One region of the Streptomyces sp. NPDC048825 genome, then DNA from elsewhere that is predicted to be linked to it. Evidence: riboswitches for the same ligand, from Rfam matches in the RefSeq annotation. Region 1 holds a riboswitch; each other region holds the start of a gene.
The links. A riboswitch is a leader RNA that binds a small molecule or an ion and turns the genes downstream of it on or off. The one in region 1 is predicted to bind cyclic di-AMP.
Positions count from the first base shown of each region.

Region 2: it holds a riboswitch for cyclic di-AMP, as region 1 does, so the genes downstream of both, ACGFNK_RS24765 (C40 family peptidase) here and ACGFNK_RS37425 (peptidoglycan DD-metalloendopeptidase family protein) in region 1, are expected to answer to the same signal.
Region 3: it holds a riboswitch for cyclic di-AMP, as region 1 does, so the genes downstream of both, ACGFNK_RS37910 (M23 family metallopeptidase) here and ACGFNK_RS37425 (peptidoglycan DD-metalloendopeptidase family protein) in region 1, are expected to answer to the same signal.

Region 1 covers NZ_JBICUR010000020.1:186,533-189,797, reverse strand. The annotation lists gene ACGFNK_RS37430 (alpha-galactosidase) at 1-1,229, shown strand, start outside; cyclic di-AMP (ydaO/yuaA leader) riboswitch at 1,531-1,692, shown strand; gene ACGFNK_RS37425 (peptidoglycan DD-metalloendopeptidase family protein) at 1,697-2,623, shown strand; gene ACGFNK_RS37420 (DUF6250 domain-containing protein) at 2,857-3,265, shown strand, end outside.
Region 2 covers NZ_JBICUR010000010.1:268,642-271,906, forward strand. The annotation lists gene ACGFNK_RS24755 (ATP-dependent Clp protease proteolytic subunit) at 1-371, shown strand, start outside; gene ACGFNK_RS24760 (hypothetical protein) at 379-690, shown strand; cyclic di-AMP (ydaO/yuaA leader) riboswitch at 1,039-1,226, shown strand; gene ACGFNK_RS24765 (C40 family peptidase) at 1,230-1,703, shown strand; gene ACGFNK_RS24770 (DUF6328 family protein) at 1,857-2,333, shown strand; gene ACGFNK_RS24775 (LysE family translocator) at 2,358-2,981, opposite strand; gene ACGFNK_RS24780 (LysR family transcriptional regulator) at 3,082-3,265, shown strand, end outside.
Region 3 covers NZ_JBICUR010000021.1:115,289-118,553, reverse strand. The annotation lists gene ACGFNK_RS37915 (GntR family transcriptional regulator) at 154-849, opposite strand; gene ACGFNK_RS37910 (M23 family metallopeptidase) at 1,072-1,860, opposite strand; cyclic di-AMP (ydaO/yuaA leader) riboswitch at 1,874-2,031, opposite strand; gene ACGFNK_RS37905 (M16 family metallopeptidase) at 2,246-3,265, opposite strand, start outside.

The DNA of each region.
Region 1 (3,265 bases):
CGTACCAGCGGACGTATGTGATCCCGGACGCGGACCAGGACCGGCCCGTGCTCTACAACTCCTGGGAGGCCACGGAGTTCGACATCTCCGAGGAGCAGCAGCGCGCGCTCGCCCGGCGGGCCGCGGCGATGGGCGTGGAGCTCTTCGTGGTCGACGACGGCTGGTTCGGGAAACGGACCAGCGACCGGGCCGGGCTCGGGGACTGGACGCCCAACCCCGACCGCTTCCCGGCCGGGCTCAAGCCGCTGGCGGACGACGTGCACGCCCTCGGGATGCAGTTCGGGATCTGGGTCGAGCCGGAAATGGTCAATGCGGACAGCGAGTTGTATCGGGCGCATCCCGACTGGATTCAGTATCAACCAGGACGAAAGAAGACAGAACTCCGCAATCAGCTCGTACTGAACCTCGCGCGCGAAGACGTCCAGGAGTATCTGTGGGAGCAGCTTCACGGGCTGCTCTCCAGCGCCCCGATCGACTATGTGAAGTGGGACTTCAACCGCTGCTTCACGGACGCCGGCTGGCCCGGCGAGGCGTATCCGCAGCGGCTCTGGGTCGACCATGTGCACGCCCTGTACGCCCTGTTGGACCGGCTGCGGGCCGCGCACCCCGGTGTCGCCTTCGAGTCCTGCTCCGGCGGTGGCGGCCGGATCGACCTCGGCGTCATGGCGCGTACGGACCAGGTGTGGACCTCGGACAACACCGATCCGCTCGACCGGCTCGCCATCCAGCACGGCTTCAGCCAGATCCATCCGGCGCGGGCCATGGCCGCCTGGGTCACCGACAGCCCGAACAATCAGCTCAACGGACGCGTGAGTTCGCTGCGCTTCCGCTTTGTGAGCTCCATGGCCGGAGTGCTCGGGGTCGGTGGCGACCTGACCGAGTGGAGTGACGAGGAGCTCGCCGAGGCGCGGGACTGGGTGGCGCTCTACAAGGAGATCCGGCCCCTCGTGCAGCGTGGCGACCTCTACCGGCTGCGGGCCCCGCAGGGCGGGCTGAGTGCCGTGCAGTACGTCCATGAGGGCCAGGCCGTCGTGCTTGCCTGGCTCCAGGCTCAGCACTACGGCGAGCCCGTGGCGCCCGTACGGCTGCGGGGACTCGACCCGGCTGCGACGTACGAATGCCTCGAAACGGGCGAAGTGCACAGAGGTGCGGTGTTGTTGCATCACGGACTGCGGACCGGCTTGCGCGGCGACCTCGATGCGGCAGTTTTCCGGCTGCGTCGCATCTGAGGGTTGTGTCCGTATTGGAGTGCGTTCATTCCAACTCGCTCTTCAATAGGGACTCCTGAATCAGTGATGCGTGAGCAGCGTCATATTCGTGACGTTGTGCTGTCGTCATGTTCACGTAATTCAAGCGTGTTTACAGGGGATTTCGGGAAGGCGGGAGACGGGTGATTCACGGAGGGTGACGGCGATTTCGACCAAGGATCAAGAGAATGGGGCACATAGGAAACCCAAAGCTTGTCCCTGTGCGTCTTAGTCGCTTACGTTCACCACCAATCCGGGCGGACGCCTAATCCTGCCGCCGCCCGTAATCCGCACACCGATCCGTACACGGCAGGAGCGGGGGACCCACAGGTACAACGCCTGCTCCGGTCTCCGGAACAGGCTTGGGGTAAAGCCGCGCGAAAGTGTGGCCGGGCATCTCCAGCTCGCACCCGACAGCTCACCTCGTAGGCGCCGGAGAGGAATTCGCCATGCCCGCGAAGGGTAAGCACCGCCGCCCGAAGTCCGCGCGTTTCACCCGCTCGATCGCCGTTGCCTCGACCGGTGGCGCCGCTCTCGCACTGCCTTTGCTGGGAGCAGCCGGAGCCCAGGCCGCTACTCCGCAGAGCTCGCCCGCGTCTGTTTCCAATAAGGCCGAATCCGTTTCCCAGAAGGCTGTTGAGTCCGCTCCGGTCGCCGCGCAGAAGAAGGCCGCGACCAGGACGTACGAAGTGAAGGCGGGCGATTCTCTCTCGAAGATCGCCGGCGAACAGAATTTCAGAGGTGGCTGGAAAAAGCTCTACCAGGACAACCGCCAGGTGGTCGGAAGTGACCCGGGGCTCATTCACCCGGGCCAGAAGCTGACGATCGGCAAGAAGGCCGCCGCGCCCTCCGGCGCCAACGAGGCCAAGGCTCCCAAGGCGGCCAAGGCTCCCAAGGTGGCCGAGGCCCCCCAGGCGTCCGCGAAGAAGGCGACGCCCGCCAAGGCCGCCGAGGCGCCCAGCAGTTCGAGCGGCTTCACCATGCCGGTCGAGGGCGCGACCGTCAGCACCCCGTACAGAATGTCGGGCGGCATGTGGTCCAGCGGCTACCACACCGGTGTCGACTTCGCCGCCGCGACCGGCACTTCGCTCAAGGCCGTGGGTGCGGGCACGGTCGTCTCCGCCGGCTGGGGCGGTGCTTACGGCAACCAGGTCGTCATCGAGCTCAGCGACGGCCACTATGCCCAGTACGCACACCTTTCGTCCCTTTCTGTCTCGCAGGGGCAGTCTGTGACCGCGGGTCAGCAGGTCGGCCTCTCCGGTGCGACCGGCAACGTCACCGGTCCGCATCTGCACTTCGAGATCCGCACCACGCCGGACTACGGCTCGGACGTGGACCCGCTGGCGTTCCTGCGCTCGCAAGGCGTCTCCGTCTGACGTCACCAGCGCAGTGCCGCGAGCGGAGCGCGTCTCCCTCTCGCGCCGAAGGCCGGACCCCTGATCCCCGGGTTCCGGCCTTCGGCTTGTTCCGGGGGTCGACAGGGATGGCGGCTGACGGTCAAGATCTGCGGGTAAGCGCTTTCTGTCTGCTTGTGGGATCAGCACAGGTGTCAGATCAGCACGACGTGAGATCGGCACGACCCGTCGTACGCCAGCCAAGGAGACGCTTCATGACGACCCGTAGAGCCTTCGAAGCCCTGGCCGCCGGTGCCGCCCTCGGCCCTGCGCACACTGCGAGCGCGCACGCCGCGAGCGGGTCGGCGCACCTTCGCCGAGGACGGCTCATCGCTCGTGACGGCTTCCGGCACGGACTGGGGCAGTGGGCAACGGAGTTGCAGGACGGTGGCAGTGTCACCGCGTCCCGTGGGGTCATGGAGATCGATGTGCCGGGCGGCGCCACGGTCTGGTTCAAGCGGAAGCTCGTGGGACCGTACGTCGTCGAGTACACGGCCACACCGGTCTCCGCGGGAGGTGTCAACGACCGGGTGTCGGACCTCAACAACTTCTGGAACGCCGTCGACGTCCGCTCCCCGGACGACCTCTTCGCCACCGAACGCGGCGGCGCCCTCGACGAGTACG
Region 2 (3,265 bases), on a different contig from region 1:
TCGTCAGCTGCGAGGTGGAGACCGTCTGCCTGGGGCAGGCGGGGGCCGCCGCCGCGGTACTGCTCGCGGCCGGTGCGCCGGGGAAGCGGTCCGCACTGCCGGACGCACGCGTACTGATCCACCAGCCGGCGCTGCCCGAGCCGGTGCAGGGCCAGACCTCCGATCTGGCCATCCAGGCCGAGGAGTTGATGCGCACGCGCAGGATGCTCGAGGAGATGCTCGCCCGGCATACCGGCCAGAGTCAGGAGCGCATCAGCGCGGACATCGAGCGGGACAAGATCCTGGAGGCACCGCAGGCACTGGAGTACGGGCTGGTCGACCGCATCATTCCGAGCCGCAAGAACTCGCTCACCGCCCCCGGCGCGAGGTGAACGGCGGATGCTCCCACCCGAGTTGCCCCCGCTGCCGGCGCTGACCCGGGCGGAGGGTGAACTGGTCGACCGTTACCTGGAGGTGCTCGATCTCCTGGGCCGGATCAATCCGGCGAACCGCGGCGACACCTATGGCGGACTGCGCGCGGCACAGGCACTGGTCACCAAGGCCACCGCGCTGCGCGATGCGCTGAACCTGATGCACCAACGCGGCGAACACGAGTTGCACGCACCGACCCTGACGCGGGCTCTGCGGGTCCTCGACGGTGAGCGCCGGGCGGCCCGCGTCACCTTGCCGCCGGAGACCTCCGACATCTGACGCCCACCGAGCGGCCCGGGGGCTCCGCAGGCGACTGAGGGGGCGTCCGGGCAAGATGTGAAACGGACCAAATGACGTACCCCTGAAAGGAGTAGACGGAGGTACGTTCAAAGGCCCCCGCAACTTGCGCAGCGCGCGTACTCAAACACCGGAATCAGACATTCCGGTGCTGGTACGAGGGTCCTCGACCCCCTCGACGCTCGTTCGACAACAGGCCTGTCCACCCGAACGGGTGAGTGGTGAGTAAGCCCACAAACCGCCGATTCCGCTCGGACTTTCCGACATTCGTGCGTCAAGATCCCTTCCGACGACAAGCCCCCGCCACAGCGGCGGGGCGGTCCGGGCGGACGCCGAGTCCTGCCGCCGCCCGGATGACGGGTCGACAGAAGTGGATCGGCAGGAGTGGAGGACCCAAGCACGACGGGCCGCCGGAGACTTCCGAGTGGTCCTTGGGGTGAAGCCGCACACCGCGGCCGGGCAACTTCGCCAGCCCGAATCCGACAGGTCATCCTTCACAGGCGGCTGACGAAGGGTTGCGCATGTCTGCGCTCAATCGTGTCCCGTCGCTGTTGACCAGGGCCGGTACCGCCTCGGCTCTCACCGTCGCCGTTGTCGGCGGCAGCGTTGTTGCCCCCGGTCTCACATCCGACGCCGAAGCAGTAACCCCAGCGAAGAAGGCACTTCAGGTAGCGGCCTCCAAAAAGGGGTCCCCGTACAAGTGGGGAGCCACGGGGCCCAGGCGCTTCGACTGCTCCGGGCTCACGCTCTACTCGTTCAAGAAGGCGGGGAAGAAGCTGCCCCGTACGGCCGCGCAGCAGTACAACAAAACGCGCCACATCTCGGCTTCGAGCCGCAAGCAGGGAGATCTGGTGTTCTTCCACTCGGGCCGGAACGTGTACCACGTCGGCATCTACGCCGGGAAGGGACGGATCTGGCACTCCCCGAAGACCGGGGACGTGGTGAAGCTGCAGAAGATCTGGACGAAGAGCGTCTGGTACGGCCGGGTCAGGTGACGCGCGTGGGGTGGCGGCGGTCATCGCCGCCACCCCACGGGGCGTGATTCGGGCGGCTGACGGGATACTCATGGATCCATGGCCCAGCAACCGCCCAGCGACCGAGAGCCCGACGAGCGACGTCCGGGCGACGAGCGTCCGTACGCCCAACGGATGGAGCGGCGCGAGACACCGCTCGAGCGCGCCGACCGCAACTTCATCGAACTGCTCCAGGAGTTGAGGGTCACCCAGACGGGCGTACAGATCCTCTTCGCATTCCTGCTGAGCCTCGCGTTCACCCCGCGCTTCCCGGACCTCGACTCGGTGCAGCGCGCCACGTACATCACGACGCTGCTGCTCGCGGTGCTGTCCTCCGTGCTCCTCACGGCACCGGCCGCCCTGCACCGCCGGCTGTTCCAGCAGGGCGCCAAGCCGCAGATCGTGGCGGTCTCCTCGCACCTCGCCCAGATCGGGATGGGTGTGCTGGCGTTCGCGCTCACCGGCTCGGTCCTGCTCGTCGTCGATGTGACGGCGGGCCGTCTCGAAGGGATTCTGGCCGGCGCGGCCACCATGGTGATCTGCTTCGGCCTGTGGGGGCTCGTGCCGCTCTTGATGAAACGGGCCGGCAGCAGGAGCCCGGACGATTCCTGAGCCCTGCCGGCCGGGCTCTCCGGCTCAGGCGAGCACCGTTTCGAGAACGAGTCCCAGTCCCAGCACCGTAAGAGCGGTTCCGGTGACGGCCTCGATGACCCGGGCTGTACGCGGCCTGCGCAGCCACCGGCCGAGCCGGTCCACGAGCAGCGCGACCGCCGGGAACCAGATCAGCGCGAGCGCGACCACGATCAGCGCGAGGACCAGCGTCCGAGGCATCGCGGGACTTCCGACTGGTACGAACTGCGGCAGCAGGCTGAGGAAGGTGATCGTCGCCTTTGGGTTGAGGGCGTTGGTGACGAAGCCCTGCCGCAGGGCTCCGGCCCCGGACACGACCGGCGCCTCCTCGGCCCCCGTCGTACGCCTGCCGCGCACCGACTGCAGCGTCCGTACGCCGAGATAGAGGACGTAGGCACCACCCAGTAGTTGGAGCGCGCGGAACAGCGGAGGCACGGTCGTCAGCACCGCGGCCACCCCGACGACGGCGAGGGCCGTGTGGACGAGCAGCGCCGCCGCGATCCCGAGCGCGCACGCGATACCGGCCCGGCGGGAGACCAAAGCGTTGCGGACCACGACGGTGAAGTCGGCACCGGGCATGGCGACCAGGCCTGCGGCGACCCCGGTGAAGGCGATGAGCTGTCCATCCATGAGCACCAGCGTGCCCGCTCCAAGCCTTCAGCAGGTATGTGCATTATCCTGGGCCAGCCTTAAGTAATTCTTTAGTCCGCACTTGGGCCGGGAGCCTCGCATGTACGACCCCACGCGGCTCGCGGCGCTGGTGGCGGTCGCCGAGGTCGGCTCGATCACCCGCGCCGCCGAGCGCCTCGGCTACACCACGCCGGCGCTCTCCCAGCAACTGGCCAAGCTGGAGCGGGAGGCGGGCACGGCGCTTCTCGTACGCCACCATCGCGGCGCCCGCCTGACCGGCGCGG
Region 3 (3,265 bases), on a different contig from region 1:
GATGGTCGCTGTGGTCGTCGCATCAAAAACGCCGTCCCGCACACGCACCAAAAGGGCTCGCCCAAAATACCGGGCGGGCCCTTTGCAATTCCACATCGCGGGCAGCAAAAATAATCCCCCGCGAATTACTCCCCTTTGTATACGGCGCCACTGTTAATGCCGCACGCTCGCCGTGTTTACGGGGTGTTGCGAACTCCTCACACGCTCCACGCGATCACCGCGCTCGGGAAAGCGCAGCCGGTGTGCGGCCGTCGCCCGCTCGGTGTGCAGGGCCGTGATGGCCCGGGCCCGCTCGCTGTCGCCGCGCGCGACGGCGTCCACGATGCCGCCGTGCTCCGACCAGGACTCGGCGGGATGGGCCGGCGCCTCGACCGAGTACATCCAGGCGATCTTGTGCCGCAGCTGGGTGAGCATCGAGGTCAGCGCGGGGCTGCCGGACGCCTGCGCGAGCGTCTCGTGGAACCAGCCGCCCAACGAGCGCAGATCCTCGCCCTGGCCCCTCCTGGCCCGCTCCTGCCCCAGCCTGACGAGGCCTCGCAGCACCTTGAGGTGCGCCTCTGTCCGCCGCTGCGCAGCGCGCGCGGCGCCCAGCGGCTCCAGGAGCATGCGCATCTCCAGGAGGTCGCCGGCCTCCTGCTCGGTGGGTTCCGCGACGCACGCGCCCGCGTGGCGGCGGGTGACGACGAAGCCCTCCGCTTCCAGCGTGCGCAGTGCCTCCCGCACGGGGACCCGCGAGACGCCGTAGCGACGCGCGAGCAGTTCCTCGGTGAGCCGGCTGCCGCGTTCGTAGACACCCGCGACGATGTCGTCACGGATCGCCGTGCATACCGAGTGCGCGGGAATACGCATGACCGGACCTCCGCCTTAATCCCCGCGAAACGCGGTCGATTGACGCTCGTCCGGTGACTCTATTGCAGAGAACCGGAAATTCCGATGGCGGGCCGGAATCCATGGAGTTTTTTTGGACACATAGTCGCGCAGAACAGGCAGTCGTCCCGTCGGCATGCACGAAAGCCCCGGCTCGGTGAGCCGGGGCCTTCGGGAGAGGTGCGCGGTGAAGCTTCCGAGCCGTCAGACGTTCACGCCGTGCGACCGGAGGTAGGCGAGGGGGTCCATGTCCGAGCCGTACTCCTGGGACGTACGCGCCTCGAAGTGGAGGTGTGCTCCGGTGACGTTGCCGGTCGCCCCGGAGAGGCCTATCTGCTGGCCCGGGGTGACGCTCTGACCGACGGAGACGGAGAGGGACGACATGTGGGCGTACTGCGTGTACGTGCCGTCGTTCATCTTGATGACGACCTGGTTGCCGTACGAGCCCTCGAAGCCGGCCTCTACGACGGTACCGGCGCCCACGGCGCGGACGGTGGTGCCGCTGGCGGCGTGGAAGTCGATGCCGGTGTGGCTGCCGGAGGACCAGACGGAGCCGCCGGCCTTGTAGCCGGTGGAGACGTACGAGTCGCTGATCGGCGAGACGAAGGAGTTGAGCAGGCGCTTGCGCTCGGCCTCGCGGGCGGCGCGCTCCTTGGCCTCGCGCTCCGCCTTGGCCTTCGCCTCGGCCCGGGCCTTCTGCTCGGCGGCCAGCTTCTTGGCGGCCTCCTCGGCCGCTTCGCGGGCGGCGGCCTCCTCGGCGGCCTGCCGCTGGGCGTGGGCCTGGGCGTCGATCTGGTCGGCGACCGAGTCGCCCATGGTGACGGCCTGGGTCAGCCCTGTCTGCTTGACCGAGGACGGGCCGGCGAACGCCGGGGCGGCCAGGGTGCCGATGACACCGGTGGTGGCGAGCGTCGCGACGCCCACGGTCCTCGAGGACGTGCGCTTCGTACGGCTCGGGCGACGGTGCTTCCCGGTGGCGCGGGTGAACGCCATGAAGTGGCTGGTCCTTTCCTTCCTTCTCGCCTACCGGGTTAGCTGACGGGTTCGGAGCAGGAAGGTCTCCTACGGGCTCCCTCCAGGAGGGCGCCCGATTCACCCCAGGGACTGCGGTGGGTCCCCGGCTCCCCTGGCTCGCGCCGTACGGGGACTCGGCGATGACTGTCCGGTGCCGCGGATGCGGCGCACTGCCTGACGAACAGCCGGACTGACGCTAAGCGGGCCATCTCTCAAACAACAAACGGATGACGGTTTTTGTAGCGCACGCCACAGCGCAGACACACAACCTCCATATCAACTCCCAACCAATCCAATCAATTTGGACAAAGAAGGACCCTGGAGGCTCATAAGCCTCCAGGGTCCCCGGGGATGTGCGGCGGCTCTACTCGGCCGGGACCACGCTCACTTCACCGATTCCGAGGGCCTTGACGGGCTCCTCGATCTGGGCGGCGTCCCCGACGAGGACGGTCACCAGACGGTCCACCGGGAAGGCGCTCACGGCGGCCGCGGTGGCCTCCACGGTGCCCGTCGCGGCGAGTTGGCGGTACAGCGTCGCCTGGAAGTCGTCCGGCAGGTGCTGCTCGACCTGGTCGGCGAGCGTGCCGGCGACGGCGGCCGCGGTCTCGTACTTGAGCGGCGCCACGCCCACCAGGTTCTGTACGGCGATGTCGCGCTCGGCGTCCGTCAGGCCCTCGGCCGCGAGCGTACGCAGCACCTTCCAGAGGTCGTCGAGCGCCGGGCCGGTGTTCGGCGTGTCCACCGAGCCACTGATGGCGAGCATCGCGGCGCCCGTGCCGTCCGGAGCGGAGCGCAGCACCTGTCCGAACGCCCGCACACCGTAGGTGTAGCCCTTTTCCTCGCGCAGGACGCGGTCAAGACGCGAGGTGAGGGTGCCGCCGAGGCAGTACGTGCCGAGCACCTGGGCGGGCCACACACGGTCGTGCCGGTCGGCGCCGACGCGGCCGATGAGCAGCTGTGTCTGGACGGCTCCGGGACGGTCGACGATGACCACGCGGCCCGTGTCGTCGGCGGTCACCGGAGGCACGGGACGCGCCTCGGCCGGCGAGCCGGTCCAGGCGCCGAGCGTCTCACCGAGCAGCGCGTCGAGGCCGACACCGGTGAGGTCGCCGACGACGACCGCGGTGGTGGTGGCGGGGCGTACATGCTTCTCGTAGAAGGCGCGCACAGCCGCCGAGTCGATGCTCGCGACCGTCTCCTCGGTGCCCTGGCGCGGGCGCGACATGCGCGAGGTCGCCGGGAAGAGCTCCTTGGAGAGCTCCTTGGCGGCGCGGCGGGCCGGGTTGGCGGTCTCGTGCGGAATCTCGTCGAGCCGGTTGCGGACGAGGCGTTCGACCTCGCTGTCCTCGAAGGCGGGCGCCCTGAGGGCGTCGGCGAGCAGGCC